DNA from 4 places in the Bradyrhizobium sp. 33ap4 genome. Region 4 is predicted to be linked to each of the others. Evidence: predicted binding sites of a transcription regulator. Region 4 holds the regulator's gene; each other region holds the start of a gene.
The links. The regulator PhoB, encoded in region 4, activates phosphate uptake and scavenging genes when phosphate is short. The targets are predictions, from matches to a motif close to TGTCATNNANCTGTCAT.

Region 1 (5,214 bases), on a different contig from region 4:
CAGTGTCGTCCCGGCGAAGGCCGGGACCCATACGCCGCAGCAGTTGTTGTGAGAGGGACTCGTCGTTGCAGCATCGCTTAACAATTTGCATTTGGGGTTATGGGTTCCCTGCTTTCGCAGGGACGGCACTGAGTGTGTGAATCGTCCGAGCTTTGCATCTCGTTCCGTTTTGCAAAAGAGGCTTGCGCCGTCGGGCAACTCAGTGATTGGCGCTGGCGCCCTGCCCGGCTGGACGGCCTCGCCGCGACAACCAGGCTACGGCGCGATCCATATCCCAATCACGATGATGGCCAGTGATACGGCAATGACCAGCATATCGGTGGTGAGCCAATCGGGCATTCCGTTTGATGGCTGCTCGCTCATGTCCGCGATTCCTTCTGTTCGCGTCGAGCCGATATGCTGGAGCGGACCGGCGCGAACGAGGATGAACTGGTTCACATAAAGCTAGGAAAAAGCGGCAAATTCCGCGTGTTTTAGCGCGCTCAAGTTGCGCCACACGGTCGATCTGCCGCGCAGGTTTCTGAACATGTTCGACAACGCCGCCGCTTCGGCACAGTCACCATCGTCGTCGTTCAACGCGCTGCGAGAGGCGGCTGAACGTCACCGGATTGTCGGCGCAACCCGGCGCCGACCTGCCGCCACGCGACAGGCCGCACACGGCCGACGAAGTGGCCGAGGTAGTGGACTCGCCGCCCCGTCCTGATCCTCACAGCACCTTGCGCTGTGCGAGGTTCTTCATCAGCGCACCGACGCCGAAGGTCCAGGGCTCGCATTCGTCGCTATTGCGCATCCGGTTGACCAGCTTGCCGAGCTGTGGTGCGGCGATGGTCACGATGTCGTCGCGCTTGTGGGTAAAACCCTCACCCTTGGCATCGCGATCCTTGACCGGCGCGAACATCGTGCCGAGGAACAGCGCAAATCCATCAGGATATTGATGCACGGGGCCGATGGTCTGGGCGACCAGATCGGTCGGGTCGCGGCTGATCTTGCTGATCGAGGAATGGCCCTCGAGCACGAAGCCGTCTGCGCCAGTCACGGTCAGGCCGACATCCATCTTCCTGACATCGTCGAGCGAGAATGTCTGGTCGAATAGCCGGAGCAGCGGGCCGATCGCGCAGGACGCGTTGTTGTCCTTGGCCTTCGACAGCAACAGCGCCGAGCGCCCCTCGAAGTCGCGCAGATTGACGTCGTTGCCCAGCGCGGCGCCGACGATCTTGCCGGCGGCGGAGACAACAAGCACGACCTCCGGCTCCGGATTATTCCAGGTCGACTTCGGATGCAGCCCGGCATCCATGCCTGATCCGACCGAGGACAGCGTCGGCGCCTTGGTGAACACTTCAGCGTCGGGACCGATGCCGACCTCGAGATACTGGCTCCAGGCATTCTGATCGATCAGCACCTGCTTCAGTTTCATCGCCTGCTCGGAGCCGGGCTTCAGCTTGGAGAGATCGTCGCCGACCAGGCGCACCACCTCCTTGCGGATCGCGGCCGCCGAGGACGGATTGCCGCGCGCCCGCTCCTCGATCACGCGCTCCAGCATCGAGATCGCGAAGGTGACGCCGGCGGCCTTCAGCACCTGGAGATCGACCGGCGCCAGCAGGTGCGGCCTGGCCTTGTCGCGGCTGTCGGGCGGGGTGTTGGCGAGGATCGCCTCGAAATCGCCGATCCGCTCGCCGCCCGTGGCGCGCAGCGCGGCCGCGGGATCGCTTTCCTCGCAGAGCGCGCTCACCGTCGGGAACCGCGCCGTGACATCGAACACACCGTCTGCCCGCACCGCGACGACGGCCGGCCCGCCGGCCTGCGGCAACCAGACCCGCCCGACCAGCGTGCCGGCGGTGCCGTCCTCCGGCAGGACGTCTTTTGAGGTGAGCGAAATCATCGGCACATCTCCCTTTTTGGTTTTGTCGGCTTGTTAGCACAGTCCGCCCGGCGGCGTGAAACAGCGGTCACGGCATTGTCATAGAGGGGTAACATCGCCCGTCAATGCTGCCGTCCGATCCATCTAACACACTGAAAGACGGACCTTCATGACGACCTCCGCCCTCACCGACGAAGCCTCCCGGGATGAAGCCTTGCGCGCCCGCATCCATCAGGAGATGGCCGACAGCCTCGACGAGGAACTCGAGCTCGAGCTCGACGACATGAGGCTCGACGAGCTCGACCATGACGGCGCCGCCGGCAGGCCGTCGATCGACCGCAAGTTCTATTTCCGCGAATTGCTGCGGCTGCAGGGCGAGCTGGTCAAGCTGCAGGACTGGGTGCAGCACGAGAAGAAGAAGGTCGTCGTGCTGTTCGAGGGCCGCGATTCCGCCGGCAAGGGCGGCGTGATCAAGCGCATCACCCAGCGGCTCAACCCGCGGGTCTGCCGGATCGCGGCGCTGCCGGCGCCGAACGAGCGCGAGCGCACGCAATGGTACTTCCAGCGCTATGTCTCGCATCTGCCGGCCGGCGGCGAGATCGTGCTGTTCGACCGCAGCTGGTACAACCGCGCCGGCGTCGAGAAGGTGATGGGGTTCTGCAGCGACGAGCAGTATGAGGAATTCTTCAACTCGGTGCCGGAATTCGAGCGCATGCTGAGCCGCTCCGGCACCGTCCTCCTGAAATACTGGTTCTCGATCACCGACGAGGAACAGGCGTTCCGCTTCTCGATGCGGATCCAGGATCCGCTGAAGCAGTGGAAGCTGAGCCCGATGGACGTCGAGGCGCGGACCCGCTGGGAGCTCTACACCAAGGCGAAGGAAACGATGCTGGAACGCACGCACCTGCAGGACTCGCCGTGGTGGATCGTCGATGCAGTCGACAAGAAGCGCGCCCGGCTCAACTGCATCTCGCATCTCTTGAGCCTGATCCCCTATCAGGCGGTCACCCACCAGCCGGTGGTGCTGCCGCCGCGGGTGCGCAACCCGGACTATCACCGCGGCCCGATCCCGCAGGAGATGTACGTGCCGGGACGATATTGATTCTGGGCACGAGCACGCTCTGTCCTCCCCCGCTTACGGGCAGGGCAATCGCATATGGAATGAACGGATTCTTCCGCGCCGTCATGGCCGGGCTTGTCCCGGCCATCCACGTCTTTTCTTCGCGTGGAAACGAAGACGTGGATGCCCGGGACAAGCCCGGGCATGACGAGTTTGTGGGAACTCCGATCGCCTCAAACGGCCATATGCGATTGCCCTACGCTTACGGGGAGGATCACTAAATCGCGATTGTAGATTGTGAGGCAGCTCACTGGTCCTTTTGCGCCCTCCCTTTAAACCAGAGGTTGCTCGCAATTCGCGGGCTAGAAGGAGGCGTACGCTATGTTGAAAGAACATCTTGAAAGCAAAAGCTCGGCGACCGACCAGCCAGAAAGCTATAAGGGTGTTGCGACACATGCTATCCAAACCCTTGACCTCAGTTGGAGCGCGCCTATTCGTTACGGCGATTGCAAGCTGTCCGGCTTCTTGAACGGCACCCTGAACAACGGCCCCACTCTCAGGCTTCGTTCTGACGGAACAGCAGAATTGCTGGCAAAATTTTTCTCGACCGACGACGGTGATGTTTGGGTTATCGATCGTCTCGTTCTTTTGGACATTCACGGGACGGTGCTTTTTCAATTTCCACACCTTTCAAGTCCAGAAACCCAGACAGACAACCAAGTGCTCGATTGGGTAGCCGAACTGAGCTTCCCCGCCGTTTTCTTTTCTTCGGTCACAGGGGCGAACATGACCTATCGTTGCTAACCCCTAAGGGCGCGGTTCGCGGCTTATTCGACCTCCCCCACAAGCGGGAGAGGTGAAGTCCGGCACGTAGGCGACCGCGCCCTCGCCTTGCCTACCAATGGTGCAGGCGCGCGCACTTGCTGGCACCGGATACCGACGCTAGGCTTCCCCCGATCTGGTGCAGGGAGGCCCGCTTGACTCAATCCGACGACATCAAAATCTCCGAAGATCGCCGCGACGCGCTGCGCTATGCGCTCGGGATCGGCAGCGGCGCGGCGCTCGCGGCCGCGATGGCAACGCCGGCCTCGGCGCAGACGCCAGCCGACAACACGCTGGATCGCATCCGGGCCAACAAGGTGCTGCGGATCGCGGTGCTGCCGGGCGAGCTGCCCTATTTCAACAAGGACCTCGCCTCGGGCACCTGGTCCGGCTTCTCGATCGAGATGGCCAACGACCTGGCCAAACTGCTCGACGTCAAGCTGGAATATGTCGAGTCGACCTACGGCAATTCAATCCTTGATCTGCAGGCCAACAAGATCGACCTCGGCTTCGCGCTCAACCCGACGCCGCAGCGCGCGCTGGTGGTCGATTTCACCAATCTGGTGTTCCCGCATCCGTTCGGCGCGATGCTGAGGAAGGGGCTGGAAGCCAAGACCTGGGCCGACATCAACAAGCCCGAGGTCAAGATCGCGGTCGACGTCGGCTCGGCCAACGAGGCGGTGGCGCGCCGCTTTGCGCCGAACGCCACCATCAAGTCGCTGAAGTCGCGCGACGAGGTGATGCTGGAAATGTCGTCGGGTCGCGTCGATTGCGTGGTCAACGCGCTGGTGCTCGGGCTGACCGCGATCGCCAAGAACCCGAACCTCGGCACCTACAAGATCCTGGCCTCGCCATCGGTGACGATCGCGAGCGGCACGGCGGTACGGCGCGAAGCCGACAAGCGCTGGCGCGATTTTCTCTCGGTGTGGATCGACTACAACCGCGGCATCGGCCAGATGCGCGAATGGTTCGTCAAGGGCCTCGGCCTTGCCGGCGTCAAGCCCGAGGATGTACCGGTGGAGTTGAGTATCTGAGGCGATTGCCGAGACGGCAGTGATCTCCCTCTCCCGCTTGCGGGGAGGGCCGGGGTGGGGGTGTCGCCACAAGCGACACCCTATGTATGGAGAGAGCCCCCACCCGGATCGCATCTAACGATGCGATCCGACCTCCCCCGCAAGCGGGAGAGGTCAAGCAACTCACACCCTGTCGTAGGTCAGCCCGCGCTCCAACCGCCTCGCCACCAGCGTCGACGGGAACAGGATCGCAAAATAGATCAGCGCCACGATGGTGTAGACCTCGAGCGGCCGGTAGGTGTCGGCGTTGATCAACGTCGCGTTGTAGACGAGATCGGGTACCGCGATGATCGAGACCAGCGAGGTGTTCTTGAGCTGCGTGACCGACTGGTTGACATAGGGCGCCATCATCGGCTTCAGCGCCTGCGGCAGGATCACGAGCCGCATCAGGCGCCAGCCGC
Region 2 (5,214 bases), on a different contig from region 4:
GTGGTCGGTCTCGGGCTCGGCTCGGTCGCGGGCCTCGGTGCCGCACGGCTTGCCGCCACGCACTACTCGGTCATGACCAAGAGCTCCGCGATGTTCGTCGCCGGCCCGCCGGTGGTGAAGCGCCTGGGTCAGGATCTGACCAAGCAGGAGCTCGGCGGCGCCGACATCCAGACCCGCGCCGGCGCGATCGATCAGGCCGTCGAGACCGAAGAGGAGGCGTTCGACTACGCGCGGCGTTTCCTGTCCTATCTGCCGTCGTCGGTCTACGACCTGCCGCCGACCATTCCCTGCACCGACGATCCGGAACGTGCAGAGGAATCGCTGCTCACCGCCGTGCCGCGCAACCGCCGGCAGGTCTACAAGATGCGGCCGATCATCGATGCCGTCGTCGACAAGGGCTCGTTCTTCGAGGTCGGCACCAATTTCGGCCGCCCGATCATCACCGGATTGGCACGGATCGAGGGCAGGGCGGTGCTGCTGCTCGCCAGCGATCCGTTCCACTATGGCGGCTCGTGGACCGCGGACGCCTGCCAGAAGGTGGTGCGCTGGGTCGACTTCGCCGAGACCTTCCATCTGCCGGTGGTCTATCTCATGGATTGCCCGGGCTTCATGATCGGGCTCGAGGCGGAGAAGACGGCGACCATCCGCCACGGCGTGCGGGCGATGGCGGCGGTCAACCAGAGCACGGTGCCCTGGTGCACCATCATCATCCGCAACGCCTTCGGCGTCGCCGGCGTGGTGCATCAGCCGGCCAACCGCTTCTCGATGCGCTATGCGTGGCCGTCGGCCTATTGGGGCTCGCTGCCGCTGGAAGGCGGTATCGAGGCGGCCTATCGCGCCGAGATCGATGCGGCCGCCGATCCCGCCGCTAAGCTGCGCGAGATCGAGGATCGCCTCAACAAGCTGCGCTCGCCGTTCCGCTCGGCCGAGAAGTTCTGGGTCGAGGAGGTGATCGATCCGCGCAAGACGCGCTCGCTGCTCTGCGAGTTCGCGCGCCTCGCCGAACCGATCCGCAAGGCTGGTCCGCCGAGCAACATGTCGACGCGGCCGTAAGGGCCCTCAGACTCAACCCGTCATGCGCGGGCTTGACCCGCGCATCCATCGAATGAGTCATCCGAAGCGGGATGGATTGCCGGGTCAAGCCCGGCAATGACGGCCTTATTTACTCCGCCTCCCGATGCACGTCGTGGATCACGATGCCCATGCCGTTCTCGGGCATCTTGATCCATTCGCGCCGCTTCAGCGAGCGCTTGGTGTCCTCGTGCCCGCTCACCCAGTGCTCGCGCATCGAGGTGCCGGAAAATTCGTGATCCTTGGCGTCGCCCTCATAGGCCTTCTGCTGATAGATCAGCTGCAATAGCGTGATGCCCGGCAGCCGGGCGTTTGCCTTCTTGAGCTGGCGCTCCTCGTCCGAGAGCTGATCGCCGGGATTTTTCCCAGCGCATTGTGCAGGGCGGTGCGCAGATTGTAGGTCTTGCGATAGACGTCGGTGTTGTAGCGGGTACGCGACGAATACATGATGTCCTTGTGCCGGGCCATCACGTCCTGGATGTCCCGCGGCAGCGCGCCGCGCGCCGAGAACAGGTCGACCTGGAACACCAGCGAATTCATGTTGTCTTCCTGGTCGAGCAGATGCTGCAGCGGCGTGTTGGACACGATGCCGCCGTCCCAGAAATGATCGGTGCCGACCTTCACCATCGGCAGCGCCGGCGGCAGCGCGCCGCTCGCCATGATGTGCTCGGGGATGATCTCGTCATGGGCATTGTCGAAATGGATGAAGTTGCCCGAGAGCACGTTCACTGCGCCGACCGCGAAGCGCATCTTCTTGGAATTGATGCGGTCGAAATCGACCAGCTCGAGCAAGGACTCGCGCAGCGGCGTGGTGTCGTAGTAGCTGGTGGCGGTGCGCGCGCCGGCCGGGCTGAACCACGGATTGGCCTGGTGCGGGGTGAAGAAGCCGGGTTGTCCGAGCGTCGTCGTCAGCCATGAGCTGGTGAAATTGCGCGCCTTGCGGAAGATGTCGCCGTCCGGGGTGTAGTGCCAGATCTTGCGGCTGGTGATGCGATCCCAGAACGTGTGCAGCCGTTCCAGCCGCTTTTCGGGCGGATTGCCGGCGATGATCGCGGAGTTGATCGCGCCGATCGAGACGCCGCAGACCCAGTCGGGCTCGATGTTGGATTCATGCAGCGCCTGATAGACGCCAGCCTGATAGGCGCCGAGTGCGCCGCCGCCCTGCAGGACCAGGGCCACGCGATCGCAGCCTTCCGGACGCCAGCCCGGCGTCGCGTGATCGATATCGTCGAAATGCGGGGTTCGCGCGTCCATATCAGACACTCCAAAAATTCGCGGCGAGAATTCAGCGCGCCGATGACGCCGTGATGACAATTGCGGCGCCCGCGCACGGCGCATCCGGCATGCCCGCCTGCATGGTTAGCATTGGGCTCCACCACGAAACGCAGGTCATGCGCCTGACGGAAATTCCTCGCATCGCTGTCAATCTCGGCCGCTAGCTTTCGGGCAAACTTTTCAAACAGGGGGGTATTGCGATGCGCAGGGAAGATCTGCTCAAGCTTCCGTCGATGCCGGCCGCCGGCCCGAGCTATCCCGCCGGTCCGTATCGCTTCATCGATCGCGAATTCCTCGTCATCACCTATGAGACCGATCCGGAGTTGATCCGCGCCGGCCTGCCCGAGCCGCTGGAGCCGATCGAGCAGGCGTTCGTGCATTACGAATGGATCAAGATGCCCGACAGCTCCGGCTTCGGCAGCTACACCGAGTCCGGCCTCGTGATCCCCGCGCGCCTGCATGGCGAAGAGGTCAACTTCGTCTGCCAGATGTACCTCGACGATGATCCGCCAATCGCGGCCGGCCGCGAGATCTGGGGCTTTCCAAAGAAGTACGCTCATCCCAAGCTCGAGATCGTCAAGGACACGCTGACCGGCACGCTGGAATATGCCGGCCAGCTCGTTGCGATGGGCACGATGGGCTACAAGCACGAGAGCATGGCGGGCAATGGCGACGTCACCTGCGCCACGCTGTCGAAGACGCAAGTTAATCTGAAGATGATCCCCGGCGTCGACGGGCATCTCGAGGTCTGCCAGCTGGTCGCGATCAACCTGACCGACATCGTCGTCAAGGGCTCCTGGATCGGACCCGGCCGGCTGCATTTGGTGCCGCATGTCAATGCACCGGTCGCCGATTTCCCGGTCAAGCGTGTCGTCGGCGCGCATCACTTCCTCGCCGATCTGACGCTGCCGTTCGGCCGCGTCGTGCACGACTACAACAAGGAGGCCGCGGAGGCGGCGGCGCCGACCGGTCTTGCGGCGGAGTAGGGCGGTCGCTGACATAAAACTGTAACAGGCGCGTCCTCCTATGTTGCGTCGAGGGGACGCGCTTGCTCAGCGTTGCGCGTGGCCGAGGCTTTGAACATGTCATTTCGCGCGGTTGCGTTGTCGATTGCCTTGGAGGGCGGCCATGCTGGCTGATCCACCTCCCGCTCCGGTCGGGTCGCTGCTGACCCGCGAGGCGGTCCCCGGTCTGGTCTGGGCGTTCCGCCTGCATCACGACGGCCGTGCCGAGGCGCTTCCGATCGATGCGCCGATCGAGCCGAGCCATGACGGAAGGCTGTGGCTGCACTTCAACCTGACCGACGTCCGCACCCGGGCATGGCTCGCCAACATGCACATCCCGCAGCTCGCGCGGGACCTCTTCCTGTCGAATGACAATTTCCAGCAGATCCACGTCGCCGACAATTGCGTCTACGGCGTGTTTTCCGATCTGGTGCGGGATATCGACGCCGCGACCCGGGAGACCGGCTTTCTCCGCTTTGCGATGACCGAACGCCTCCTGGTCAGCGGCCGCCATCAGGCGCTGTGCTCCGCCGATGCGACGCGCCGCGTGCTCGAGGGTGGCCATCGCGTCGGCAGCGTCGCGGCGCTGCTGGAGAAGATCGTCGACGAGATCGCCGATACCCTGGACCGCATGGCGGACAAGATCGGCACCGATATCGATGCGATCGAGGAGCGGGTGCTCGCCGAGGATACCGGATCGGAGCTGCGCAAGAATCTGAGCCGGATGCGCCGCACCTGTGTGCGACTGCATCGCCAGCTCGCCGGCCTGCGCGTGCTGTTTCACCGGCTCGAGCAGAAGAACACCGACAATCTCAGCCCGGCGCTGCGGCTGCAGGCCGGCAAGCTCGCGCAGCGGCTCGACGGTCTCGACCACGACATCGTCGAACTGCACGAGCGCAGCCGCCTGCTCGAGGAGGAGCTGCGCTTCAAGCTCGAGGAGGAGAGCAACAAGCACCTCCATGCCTTGTCCGTCGTCACCATGATGCTGCTGCCGCCGACGCTCGTCACCGGCATCTTCGGCATGAACACCAAGGGATTGCCGTTGACCGACGTCGACAGCGGGTTCCTGGTTGCGGCCGGCCTTCTGATCGGGTCGGCGCTGCTGGCTTATCTGCTGATGCGGCGGCTCGGCATCGTCAAATAGCGCGAGCGCACCGCGGCATTCCCGATGTGCAGAGTTCTCTCCCCCGCGATGTTGGTGGCCGCGGGCCTCGCACTCGGCGCGCCGGCGCATGCGGAGGACCAGCCCTTCGCCGACCGGATTGCGGATACGCGGGCTGCGCTCGAGGAAGCCGGCTACCAGTTCAGCCTGACCTATATCGGTGAGGGGTTTTCCAACGTCTCCGGCGGCGTCAGCAACGGCGCGGCCTATACCGGCCGTCTCGATCTCGGCACCACCATCGACCTCGAAAAGGTGGCGGGCTGGACCGGCGCGACCTTCCACGCCAACATGTACCAGATTCACGGCGACGGGCTGTCGCGGAGCTATGTCGGCAACCTGTTCCTGGTGTCCGGTGTCGAGTCGCTGCCGGCGACGCGGCTCTTTGAATTCTGGATCGAGCAGAAGCTGCTCGGCGGCAAACTCTCGGTTCGCGTCGGCCAGCAGGGCTCGGACGTCGAGTTCATTGACAGCCAGTACGACGACATCTTCATCAATTCGGCGCTGGGCTGGCCCGGCATTGTCGGCACCATCCTGCCGGCCGGCGGACCGTCGCCGCCACTTGCGGTGCCCGGCATCCGGTTCAAGGCCAATCTGTCCGACCGCATCACCGCCTATCTGGCACTGTTCGACGGCTCGGCTTCGCCGCCGCAGGGGGCCGACGATCCACAGATCTTGAACGCCCACGGGCTGAATTTCCGGGTC
Region 3 (5,214 bases), on a different contig from region 4:
CGAGCACAGCCGGGCGAAGGCGATGCGGTCGCGGTGGTTCGGATCCATGTTGGCCTGGATCTTGAACACGAACGCGCTCATGCGCGGCTCCGATGCCTCGACCTTGCGCAAATCCGAGTCCTGCGCGCGCGGCGCCGGCGCGAACTTGCCGAGGCCTTCGAGCAAATCGCCGACGCCGAAATTGCGCAGCGCGCTGCCGAAATAGACCGGCGTCAGGTGGCCCTCGCGGAACGCCGCGAGCTCGAACGGCTTGCAGGCTTCCGACGCCAGCGCGAGCTCGTCCTTGACCTCGGCGACGTCGAGATTGGGATTGCGCTTGCCGAGATCGGCGATGTCGATCTGCTCGGTGGCGCCGGTCTTGGCGCCGCCGCCCTCGAGTAGCCGCACGCCGCCATTGACGACGTCATAGGTGCCGAGGAAGTCGCGGCCGCGGCCGACCGGCCAGGTCATCGGCGTGGTGTCGAGCGCCAGCGTCTTCTCGATCTCGTCCAGAAGCTCGAACGTGTCGCGGCTCTCGCGGTCCATCTTGTTGATGAAGGTGATGATCGGGATGTCGCGCAGCCGGCACACCTCGAACAGCTTTCGGGTGCGCGCCTCGATGCCTTTCGCCGCGTCGATCACCATCACCGCGGAATCGACCGCGGTCAGCGTGCGATAGGTATCTTCCGAAAAGTCCTCGTGGCCCGGCGTGTCCAAGAGGTTGAACACGAGGTCGTTGAACTCGAAGGTCATCACCGAGGTGACGACCGAGATGCCACGCTCGCGCTCGATCTTCATCCAGTCCGAGCGCGTGTTGCGCCGCTCGCCCTTGGCCTTGACCTGGCCCGCGAGATTGATGGCGCCGCCGAACAGCAGCAGCTTTTCCGTCAGCGTGGTCTTGCCGGCGTCCGGGTGCGAGATGATCGCAAAGGTGCGCCGTCGCGCCACTTCCTCTGAAAGCGGCGAGCGGGACGGCGATTCGGCTGAAACTGAAATGTCGGACATGGCGGGGCATTTGGCAGGGAAAACGGGCGCAATCAAGGGCGTTTTGTCGCAATGCGGAACGCCCGCACCATCCCCATATGGGCACCGGAAGGACGACCTTCTCCTCACCATACCATTCGCGGGGACGACCCTGCCTTATCTGGAGGGTTCGTGATGGCTTGGACCATTCTGTTCACCGCTGGCCTGCTCGAGATCGGCTGGGCGATCGGGCTGAAATATACCGAAGGTTTCTCGCGGCTGGTGCCGTCGGTGCTGACGCTGGCGGCGATGGCCGGCAGCGTGATCCTGCTCGGCCTCGCGCTGAAGACGCTGCCGATTGGAACCGCCTATGCGGTCTGGACCGGGATCGGCGCGGTCGGCACCGCGGCGCTCGGCATCATCCTGCTAGGCGAACCCGCGACCGCGATGCGGCTTGCCAGCATCGGACTGATCGTTGCCGGCATCGTCGGGCTGAAGCTGGTCGGCTGATTACTCCTTTTTGGGACGCGTTTTTCTTAACGCGAACCGGCTTCCACTTCGCTCGAAAACGCTACTTCAGAATCTGCACCGCCCAATAGCTCGCGGCTGCGACCGCGGCCGACGCCGGGATCGTGATCACCCAGGCGTAGACGATCGAGCTCGCAACATTCCAGCGCACGGCGGAAAGCCGCCGTGCGGCGCCGACGCCGACGATGGCGCCCGTGATGGTGTGCGTGGTCGATACGGGAACCCCGAGATAGGTCGCCATGAACAGCGTCACGGCGCCGCCGGTTTCGGCGCAGAAACCCTGCATCGGCGTCAGCTTGGTGATCCGCAGCCCCATGGTGCGGACGATCCGCCAGCCGCCCATCAGGGTACCCAGCGCCATCGCGCCCTGGCAGGCCAGCACCACCCAGAACGGAATTTCGAAGGTGTCGCCGAGATGGCCCTGCGAATAGAGCAGCACGGCGATGATGCCCATGGTCTTTTGCGCGTCGTTGCCGCCATGGCCGAGCGAATAGAGCGACGCCGAGGCGAATTGCAGGATGCGGAATGCGCGATCGACCGCGAACGGCGTCGAGCGCACCGAGAGCCAGGACACGATCGCGACCAGCACCAGCGCCAGCAGGAAGCCGACCAGCGGCGACAGCACGATCGCGAGCAAGGTCTTGGAGAGCCCGCTCCACACCGCCGCCGAAATCCCCGCCTTCGCCATGCCGGCGCCGACCAGGCCGCCGATCAGCGCGTGCGAGCTCGACGACGGAATGCCCAGCGCCCAGGTGATCACGTTCCAGACGATCGCGCCGACCAATGCTGCGAAGATCACGGTCGCATCCACCACCGACGGCTCGATGATCCCGGTGCCGATCGTGTTGGCAACGTGCAGGCCGAACACCAGGAACGCGACGAAGTTGAAGAACGCCGCCCAGACCACCGCATATTGCGGCCGCAGCACGCGGGTCGAGACGATGGTCGCGATCGAGTTCGCGGCATCGTGCAGGCCGTTCAGGAAGTCGAACAGCAGCGCGACCGCGATCAGGATGGTCAGAATCGGAAGACCCAGCGTGGCGTCCACGTGATGGCCCTGCCCTATTGTGCTTTGTTGAGCATGATCGCCGCGCAAACGCTTCGCGTTTGTCGCAGGGAAAACCGCATCACACTTTTCCGGATCATGCTCAGACTTGCTCGATCACGATCGAGTTGATCTCGTTCGCCACGTCGTCGAAACGGTCGGCCACTTTCTCGAGATGGTCGTAGATCTCCGCGCCGACGATGTAGTCCATCGTGTTGGCGTCGCGGTGCTTCAGGAACAGCTCCTTGAGCCCGATATCCTGGAGATCGTCGACCCGGCCCTCGAGCTTGGTCAGTTCCTCGGTGATCTGGGTCAGCATCGAGACGTTGTGGCCGATCGACTGCAACAGGGGCAGCGCGCGGCCGACCAGATTGGCGCATTCGACGATCAGGCCGCCCATCTCGCGCATCGGCGGCTCGAACTCGCGCACCTCGAACAGCATGACCGCCTTTGCGGTCGCCTGCATCTGGTCGACCGCGTCGTCCATCGAGGTGATCAGGTTCTTGATATCGCCACGATCGAACGGGGTGATGAAGGTGCGGCGAACCGCGGTCAGGACCTCGCGGGTGACGCTATCGGCGTCGTTCTCGAACTGATTGACGCGCTGGCAAAAGACCGGAGTCTCCTCCCCGCCCTTCAGCATGTCCTGCAACGCCAATGCGCATTGCACGGAGGTCCGGGCGTGTCGGGCGAACAGGTCGAAAAACCGCTCTTCCTTGGGCAGGAAGGCGCGAAACCAGCGCAGCATGTCTCAGTTCCATCATTCCGGGACAGCCCTTTTAGCGACTGTCACAGAACTGTCATAGAGCATCTGGCGGGGAAAGCATCGGGGTCGACCGCCCGAGCGGGCGGTCGTCCACCGCTATGTCGGCCGAAAGTCGCCGGGACCTGCCCTACAGCGACCGCCGCAACAAATGGGCCAGCTCACCGACCAGGCCACGCCGGAACAGCAGCACGCAGGCCACGAAGATCACGCCCTGGATCACCGTCACCCACTGGCCGAAACCGGCGAGATATTGCTGCATGGCGATGATCACGAAGGCGCCGACCACCGGGCCGAAGATGGTGCCGAGACCGCCGACCAGCGTCATGAGCACGATTTCACCGGACATCGACCAGTGCACGTCGGTGAGCGAGGCATTCTGCGCCACGAACACCTTCAGCGAGCCGGCAAAGCCCGCCAGCGTGCCCGACAGGATGAAGGCGAGCAGCTTGTACTGGTCGGTCTTGTAGCCAAGCGAAATCGCCCGCGGCTCGTTTTCGCGGATCGACTTCAGCACCTCGCCGAACGGCGAGTTGATGGTGCGGTAGATCAGCAGGAACCCGGCGAGGAAGCCGACCAGCACGACATAGTAAAGCACCAGCGGCTTCGAGAGATCGAAGATGCCGAGCAGGTGGCCTTGCGGAATGCCCTGGATGCCGTCTTCACCATGGGTGAACGGCGCCTGCAAATAGAGGAAGTAAAGCAGCTGCGACAGCGCCAGCGTGATCATCGAGAAATAGATGCCCTGCCGCTTGATCGAGATGTAGCCGGTGACCAGGCCGAGCAAGGCCGCGGCCGCGGTGCCGACCAGGATGCCGAGCTCCGGCGTCAGCCCCCACACCTTCAGCGCGTGGGCCGAGACGTAGCCGGCGGTGCCGAGGAACATCGCGTGGCCGAACGACAGCAGGCCGCCATAGCCGATCAGGAGGTTGAAGGCGCAGGCGAGCAGCGCGAAGCACAGCGCCTGCATGACGAAGAACGGATAGATCCCCGTCCACGGCACGATCGCCAGCAGCAGCGCCATCGCGGCGAATACGATCATCTCGTCGCGCATCGCGCGCGGCGTGATCGGAAGTGTATCGTCGGTCAATGCTGACATATCAAGCCGCCCGTCCCGTCAGTCCCGTTGGCTTCACCAGCAACACCACCACCATCAGGACAAACACCACGGTGTTGGAGGCCTCGGGATAAAAATACTTGGTCAGTCCCTCGATCACGCCTAGCGCGAAGCCGGTGATGATCGAGCCCATGATCGAGCCCATGCCGCCGATCACGACCACCGCGAACACCACAATGATGAGATCGGCGCCCATCAGCGGACGGACCTGGTTGATCGGCGCCGACAGCACGCCGGCAAGCGCGGCAAGACCGACGCCGAGCCCGTAGGTCAGCGTGATCATGCGCGGCACGTTGATGCCGAACGCGCGCACCAGCGTCGGGTTCTCGGTCGCGGCGCGCAGGTAGGCGCCGAGCTGCGTCTTCTCGATCAGGAACCAGGTCGCAAGGCACACCACGAGCGAGAAGATGACGACCCAGCCACGATAGATCGGCAGGAACATGAAGCCGAGATTGACGCCGCCCTTGAGCTGATCGGGGATCGAGTAAGGCAGGCCCGAGGAGCCGAAATAGTTCTGGAACACGCCCTGCACGATCAGCGCGATGCCGAAGGTCAGCAGCAATCCGTAGAGATGATCGAGGCCGGTCAGCCATTGCAGCATGGTCCGCTCGAGGATCATGCCGAAGATGCCGACCACGACGGGTGCGATGATCAGCGCCCACCAGTAATTGATGCCGCCCAGGTTGAGCAGGAAATACGCCACGAAGGCGCCCATCATGTAGAGCGCGCCATGCGCGAAATTGATGATGTTGAGCATGCCGAAGATGACGGCGAGCCCCAGACTGAGCAGCGCGTAGAACGAGCCGTTGATCAGTCCCA
Region 4 (5,214 bases):
AGGCCACATTCCCCAGGTTCCGCTGCCGGAAGCGCCGCCGAAAGTCACGGTGCGCAACCTCAACTTCTATTACGGCGAGCACCACGCGCTGAAGAACATCAACCTGGCGCTCGGCACCAACCGCGTCACGGCGTTCATCGGCCCGTCCGGCTGCGGCAAGTCGACCCTGCTGCGCATTTTCAACCGGATGTACGACCTGTATCCGGGTCAGCGCGCGGTCGGCCAGCTGATGCTGGACCAGACCAACATTCTCGACCCCAAGCTCGACCTCAACTTGCTGCGCGCGCGGGTCGGCATGGTGTTCCAGAAGCCGACGCCGTTCCCGATGACGATCTACGAGAACATCGCCTTCGGCATCCGCCTCTATGAGAAGATCTCGAAGTCCGAGATGGACGACCGGGTCGAGAAGGCGCTGCGCGGCGGCGCGCTGTGGAACGAGGTCAAGGACAAGCTGAACGCCTCCGGCCTGTCGCTCTCCGGTGGCCAGCAGCAGCGCCTGTGCATCGCACGCACCGTGGCGGTGCGCCCCGAGGTGATCCTGTTCGACGAGCCGTGCTCGGCGCTCGACCCGATCTCGACCGCCAAGGTCGAGGAGCTGATCCAGGAACTCTCCGAGGACTACACGATCGCGATCGTCACCCACAACATGCAGCAGGCGGCGCGCGTCTCCGACAAGACCGCCTTCATGTATCTCGGCGAGCTGATCGAGTTCGACGACACCAACAAGATCTTCACCTCACCGAGCGATCGGCGCACCCAGGACTACATCACCGGCCGGTTCGGTTGACCGGCGCATGATCCGGAAAAGTGGAAACCGGTTTTCCGATCAGGTCATGCTAAAATTCAGGACACGAAGCCATGATCCCCGGGATCATGGTTGAGGGAGACAAGCGATGGCTTCTGAACATACCGCCAAGGCATTCGACAGCGACCTGCAGGAGTTGACCCGCCTGGTCGCCGAGATGGGCGGCCTGGTCGAACGAATGATCACCGAGTCGGTCGACGCGCTGATCCGTCGCGACGTCGCGCTCGGCAAGCGCGTGGTCGCCGCCGACATCGAGATCGACAATCTGCAGCGCAACATCGAAGAGCGCGCGGTGCTGACGATCGCGCGCCGCCAGCCGATGGCGATCGACCTGCGTGAGATCGTCAGCGCGATGCGCGTCGCCACTGATCTCGAGCGGATCGGCGACCTCGCCAAGAACATGGGCAAGCGCGTCGCGGCGCTGGAGAGCGATTTCCAGCCGCTGAAGTTGATCCGCGGCCTCGAGCACATGACCGACCTCGTGCTGTCGCAGGTCAAGTCGGTGCTCGACGCCTATGCCGCGCACGACCTGCCGGCGGCGATGAACGTCTGGAAGGGCGACGAGGAGGTCGATGCGATCTGCACCTCGCTGTTCCGCGAACTGCTCACCTACATGATGGAAGATCCGCGCAACATCTCGTTCTGCATCCATCTGATGTTCTGCGCCAAGAACATCGAGCGGATCGGCGATCACGCCACCAATATCGCCGAGACCGTGTTCTACATGATCGAGGGCCAGCAGATCACCGACAAGCGCCCGAAGGGCGACATGACCACTTTTGCCACCACGGTGCCGGGCAACTGAGGCATGATCGGCAAGCACGGAACCGGCAAGAGCGAAACTGGACGATCCTCGCGACAAATCGTTTCCGCGGGGACTATGCTCAAGGAAGTAAGCGTTTCGGTTTGCGTCTGGGCAACGGATCACCACAGAGAAAGAACTTAAACCGATGAGCGCACGCATTCTGGTAGTCGAAGACGAGGAAGCGCTGACGACGCTGTTGCGCTACAATCTCGATGCGGAAGGCTACGATGTCGAGACGGTGGGGCGCGGCGACGATGCGGATACAAGGCTGAAGGAGCGCGTCCCCGACCTCGTGGTGCTGGACTGGATGCTGCCGGGCCTGTCCGGCATCGAACTGTGCCGCCGCCTGCGGGCGCGGCCCGAGACCAAGCAGCTTCCGATCATCATGCTGACCGCGCGCGGCGAGGAAAGCGAGCGCGTGCGCGGGCTTGCCACCGGCGCGGACGATTACATCGTCAAGCCGTTCTCGGTGCCGGAGCTGCTGGCGCGGGTGAAGGGCCTGTTGCGCCGCGCCAGCCCGGAGCGGCTTGCGACCGTGCTGACCTACGGCGACATCGAGCTCGACCGCGAGAAGCGCCGCGTGGCGCGCTCGGGCCGTCCGATCGATCTCGGGCCGACCGAGTATCGCCTGCTCGAATTCTTCCTCGAGCATCCCGGCCGCGTGTTCAGCCGCGAGCAATTGCTCGACAGCGTCTGGGGCCGCGACATCTACATCGATGAGCGCACCGTCGACGTGCATATCGGCCGCCTGCGCAAGCTGCTCAATCCGGGCCGCGAGCAGGATCCGATCCGCACTGTGCGCGGCGCCGGCTACGCGCTCGACGACCGCTTTGCCAAGGCCGAGCCGCAGCCGTAACGGCCATGCGGCATTCATAAACCGCAACACGGCGTCGTCCCGGCGAAAGCCGGGACCCATACGCCGCGGCCAGCGCAATCGGCACGCGGCCAGACGGCTTTCTAACAACACCCATTCGTGGTTATGGGTCCCGGCCTGCGCCGGGACGAGGCCGGTGACGTAGCGGTAGCCCGGATGGAGCCGACGGGTCGCGCGAACGAGCGCCCCGTTGGCTCCATCCGGGCTGCGTCACACAAAAAAATCCCCGCTTTCGCGGGGATTTGTCTTTGAGGTCTTCCGTCGTTTTCCCGAGTGCTCACTTGATCTGCGGTTTCGCCGACGGCCGGCGGCGATCGGCGGCGGGCTGGTAGGCGACGCGCGAGTGATGCGCGCAATAGGGCAGGCCGCCGAGCGCTTTGCCGCCGCAGAAGAAGAATTCCGGGCTCGAGGGATCGCCGACCGGCCAGTGACAGGTGGCCTCGTTGAGCTCGAGCAGCGACAGCCGCTGGCTCATCGGCACCACATTGTCGTAGGAGATCGGATCGGGCTCCATCTCGGCCTCGAAGGCGTGCGCCAGCGCGGTGTTGCCGCGCGAGACCGGGCGCGCCACCCGCATCATGTGCTGGGCGGGGCGGGCCTTGCGCTGCCGCGGCGCGGCCGTGGAGGGTGCCTTGGCGCGGCCGGAGAGGCCGAGCCGATGCACTTTGCCGATCACGGCGTTTCGCGTCACATTGCCAAGTTCCGCCGCGATCTGGCTGGCCGACAGGCCGGACTCCCAGAGCTTCTTCAGCTGCTCGACGCGATCGTCGGACCAGGTCAATACAGTCATCGCATTCTTCCCTTCGCGTAGCGCCGGCCAATCATTGGAGCGGCGCTGCGAGCCAATCTGGACAAAAATCCCTGCGGCCAGAATCCCTTAGCCCTCGCCGGGCACGGTGTTGCGCCCGAACGTTTACGCGAGACACAAAGGTTACTTAGAGGGTCCAGTACCGCCGCACGAGATGTCGTACCCGACAGGCCAAACGCTACAATATGGCGTGACTCTGGCGCAAGAGTCCGCGGTCGTGCGTCCACATGTTCCCACACAGTTAAGCATCGCGATGAGGCTTTTCCACCGCACCGGAATGCTCCGGATTGCGCTCGTTTCGCATTGCAGGAAGGCCACTTCGTGGCGATTGACACTTACCGACCGCAGCATAGAATGCCCGCCACGTGCCGCCCGCAAAGGCGGCCGTTTTGTTTTCCGAAGCTGGCCGTTGCTGCGCTGGCGTCAAGGCGCGCGGCAATTGTCGGCTTAAAAACCGTCAGTGATCGTCATGACCAACGCTGCCACGTCGCATCTGCTCCCCGTCTTCGCCAGGGTCGATCTCGGTTTCGAGCGCGGTGAGGGCGCCTGGCTGATCGCAACCAACGGCGACCGCTATCTCGATTTCACCTCGGGCGTCGCGGTCAACGCGCTCGGGCACGCGCATCCGCATCTCGTCAAGGCGCTGCAGGAACAGGCGACCAAGCTCTGGCACATGTCGAACCTGTTCAAGAGCCCGGACGGCGAGGTGCTTGCCGCGCGGCTGTGCGAGCAGAGCTTTGCCGACTTCGTGTTCTTCTGCAATTCCGGCGCGGAAGCGATGGAGGGCGTGATCAAGCTGGTCCGCCACTATCACTTCTCCAAGGGCCATGGCGAGCGCTACCGCATCATCACCTTCGAGGGCGCCTTCCACGGCCGCACGCTGGGCACGCTGGCGGCGACCGGCTCGGCGAAATATCTCGAGGGCTTCGGCCCGCCGATGGACGGCTTCGACCAGGTGCCGCATGGCGACATCGACGCGGTGAAGAAGGCGATCGGTCCGCACACCGCCGGCATCCTGATCGAGCCGGTGCAGGGCGAGGGCGGCGTGCGCTCGGCGCCGCAGGCGTTCTTCAAGGCACTGCGCGCGCTGTGCGACGAGCACGGCCTGCTGCTCGCCTTCGACGAGGTGCAGACCGGCATGGGCCGAACCGGCGAGCTGTTCGCCTACAAGCGCACCGGCGTCACGCCGGACGTGATGTCGCTGGCCAAGGCGCTCGGGGGCGGTTTCCCGATCGGCGCGGTGCTGGCGACCGCGCAGGCCGCGGCCGGCATGGCGCCCGGCTCGCACGGCTCGACCTTCGGCGGCAATCCGCTCGCGGTCGCCGCCGCCAATGCCGTGCTCGACGTCATGCTGAAACCCGGCTTCTTCGAGCATGTGCAGAAGATGTCGCTGCTGCTCAAGCAGAAGCTCGCCTCCGTCGTCGACCGCTATCCCGGCGTGCTGTCGGAGGTACGCGGCGAGGGGCTGTTGATCGGCGTCAAGGCCGTGGTGCCGTCGGGCGACCTGATCGCAGCGCTGCGTAGCGAGAAGCTGCTCACCGTCGGCGCAGGCGACAATGTGGTGCGGTTCCTGGCGCCGCTGATCGTGACCGAGTCCGAGATCGACCAGTCGATCACCGCGCTCGAGCGCGCCTGCGCGACATTGTCGGTGGCGCAGCCGAAGAAGGCGGCTGGATAATGAGCAAGCCGGTCCGTCACTTCCTCGATATCAACGAGCTGCCGCTCGGCGAGCTGCGCAACATGCTGTCCGCCGGAGCCGCCATGAAGGCGAAGCTGAAGGCGCATGAGAAGGGCAGGAAGCCGCTCGAAGGCAAGACGCTGGCGATGATCTTCGAGCGCCCGTCGACCCGCACAAGGGTGTCGTTCGACGTGGGCATGCGCCAGCTCGGCGGTGAATCCATCATGCTGACCGGCGCCGAGAT

Region 1: a site for PhoB is predicted at 1,956-1,972, ahead of ppk2 (polyphosphate kinase 2). Genes of this name have one in related genera too.
Region 2: a site for PhoB is predicted at 2,368-2,384, ahead of Q2M23_RS21825 (acetoacetate decarboxylase). Genes of this name have one in related genera too.
Region 3: a site for PhoB is predicted at 3,303-3,319, ahead of Q2M23_RS17020 (DUF47 domain-containing protein). Genes of this name have one in related genera too.

What each region holds. Positions count from the first base shown of each region.
Region 1 covers NZ_JAUMTJ010000040.1:56,808-62,021, reverse strand. The annotation lists gene Q2M23_RS28010 (fumarylacetoacetate hydrolase family protein) at 707-1,879, opposite strand; gene ppk2 (polyphosphate kinase 2) at 2,028-2,960, shown strand; gene Q2M23_RS28000 (DUF6294 family protein) at 3,300-3,722, shown strand; gene Q2M23_RS27995 (transporter substrate-binding domain-containing protein) at 3,896-4,774, shown strand; gene Q2M23_RS27990 (amino acid ABC transporter permease) at 4,937-5,214, opposite strand, start outside.
Region 2 covers NZ_JAUMTJ010000027.1:100,969-106,182, reverse strand. The annotation lists gene Q2M23_RS21835 (acyl-CoA carboxylase subunit beta) at 1-1,053, shown strand, start outside; partial or broken gene Q2M23_RS21830 (patatin-like phospholipase family protein) at 1,163-2,325, opposite strand; gene Q2M23_RS21825 (acetoacetate decarboxylase) at 2,547-3,332, shown strand; gene Q2M23_RS21820 (transporter) at 3,475-4,494, shown strand; gene Q2M23_RS21815 (carbohydrate porin) at 4,543-5,214, shown strand, end outside.
Region 3 covers NZ_JAUMTJ010000020.1:17,095-22,308, forward strand. The annotation lists gene Q2M23_RS17005 (peptide chain release factor 3) at 1-984, opposite strand, end outside; gene sugE (quaternary ammonium compound efflux SMR transporter SugE) at 1,138-1,452, shown strand; gene Q2M23_RS17015 (inorganic phosphate transporter) at 1,514-2,518, opposite strand; gene Q2M23_RS17020 (DUF47 domain-containing protein) at 2,619-3,263, opposite strand; gene Q2M23_RS17025 (branched-chain amino acid ABC transporter permease) at 3,409-4,377, opposite strand; gene Q2M23_RS17030 (branched-chain amino acid ABC transporter permease) at 4,379-5,214, opposite strand, start outside.
Region 4 covers NZ_JAUMTJ010000023.1:98,138-103,351, forward strand. The annotation lists gene pstB (phosphate ABC transporter ATP-binding protein PstB) at 1-787, shown strand, start outside; gene phoU (phosphate signaling complex protein PhoU) at 894-1,610, shown strand; gene phoB (phosphate regulon transcriptional regulator PhoB) at 1,756-2,466, shown strand; gene Q2M23_RS19450 (GcrA family cell cycle regulator) at 2,762-3,274, opposite strand; gene Q2M23_RS19455 (aspartate aminotransferase family protein) at 3,762-4,970, shown strand; gene argF (ornithine carbamoyltransferase) at 4,970-5,214, shown strand, end outside.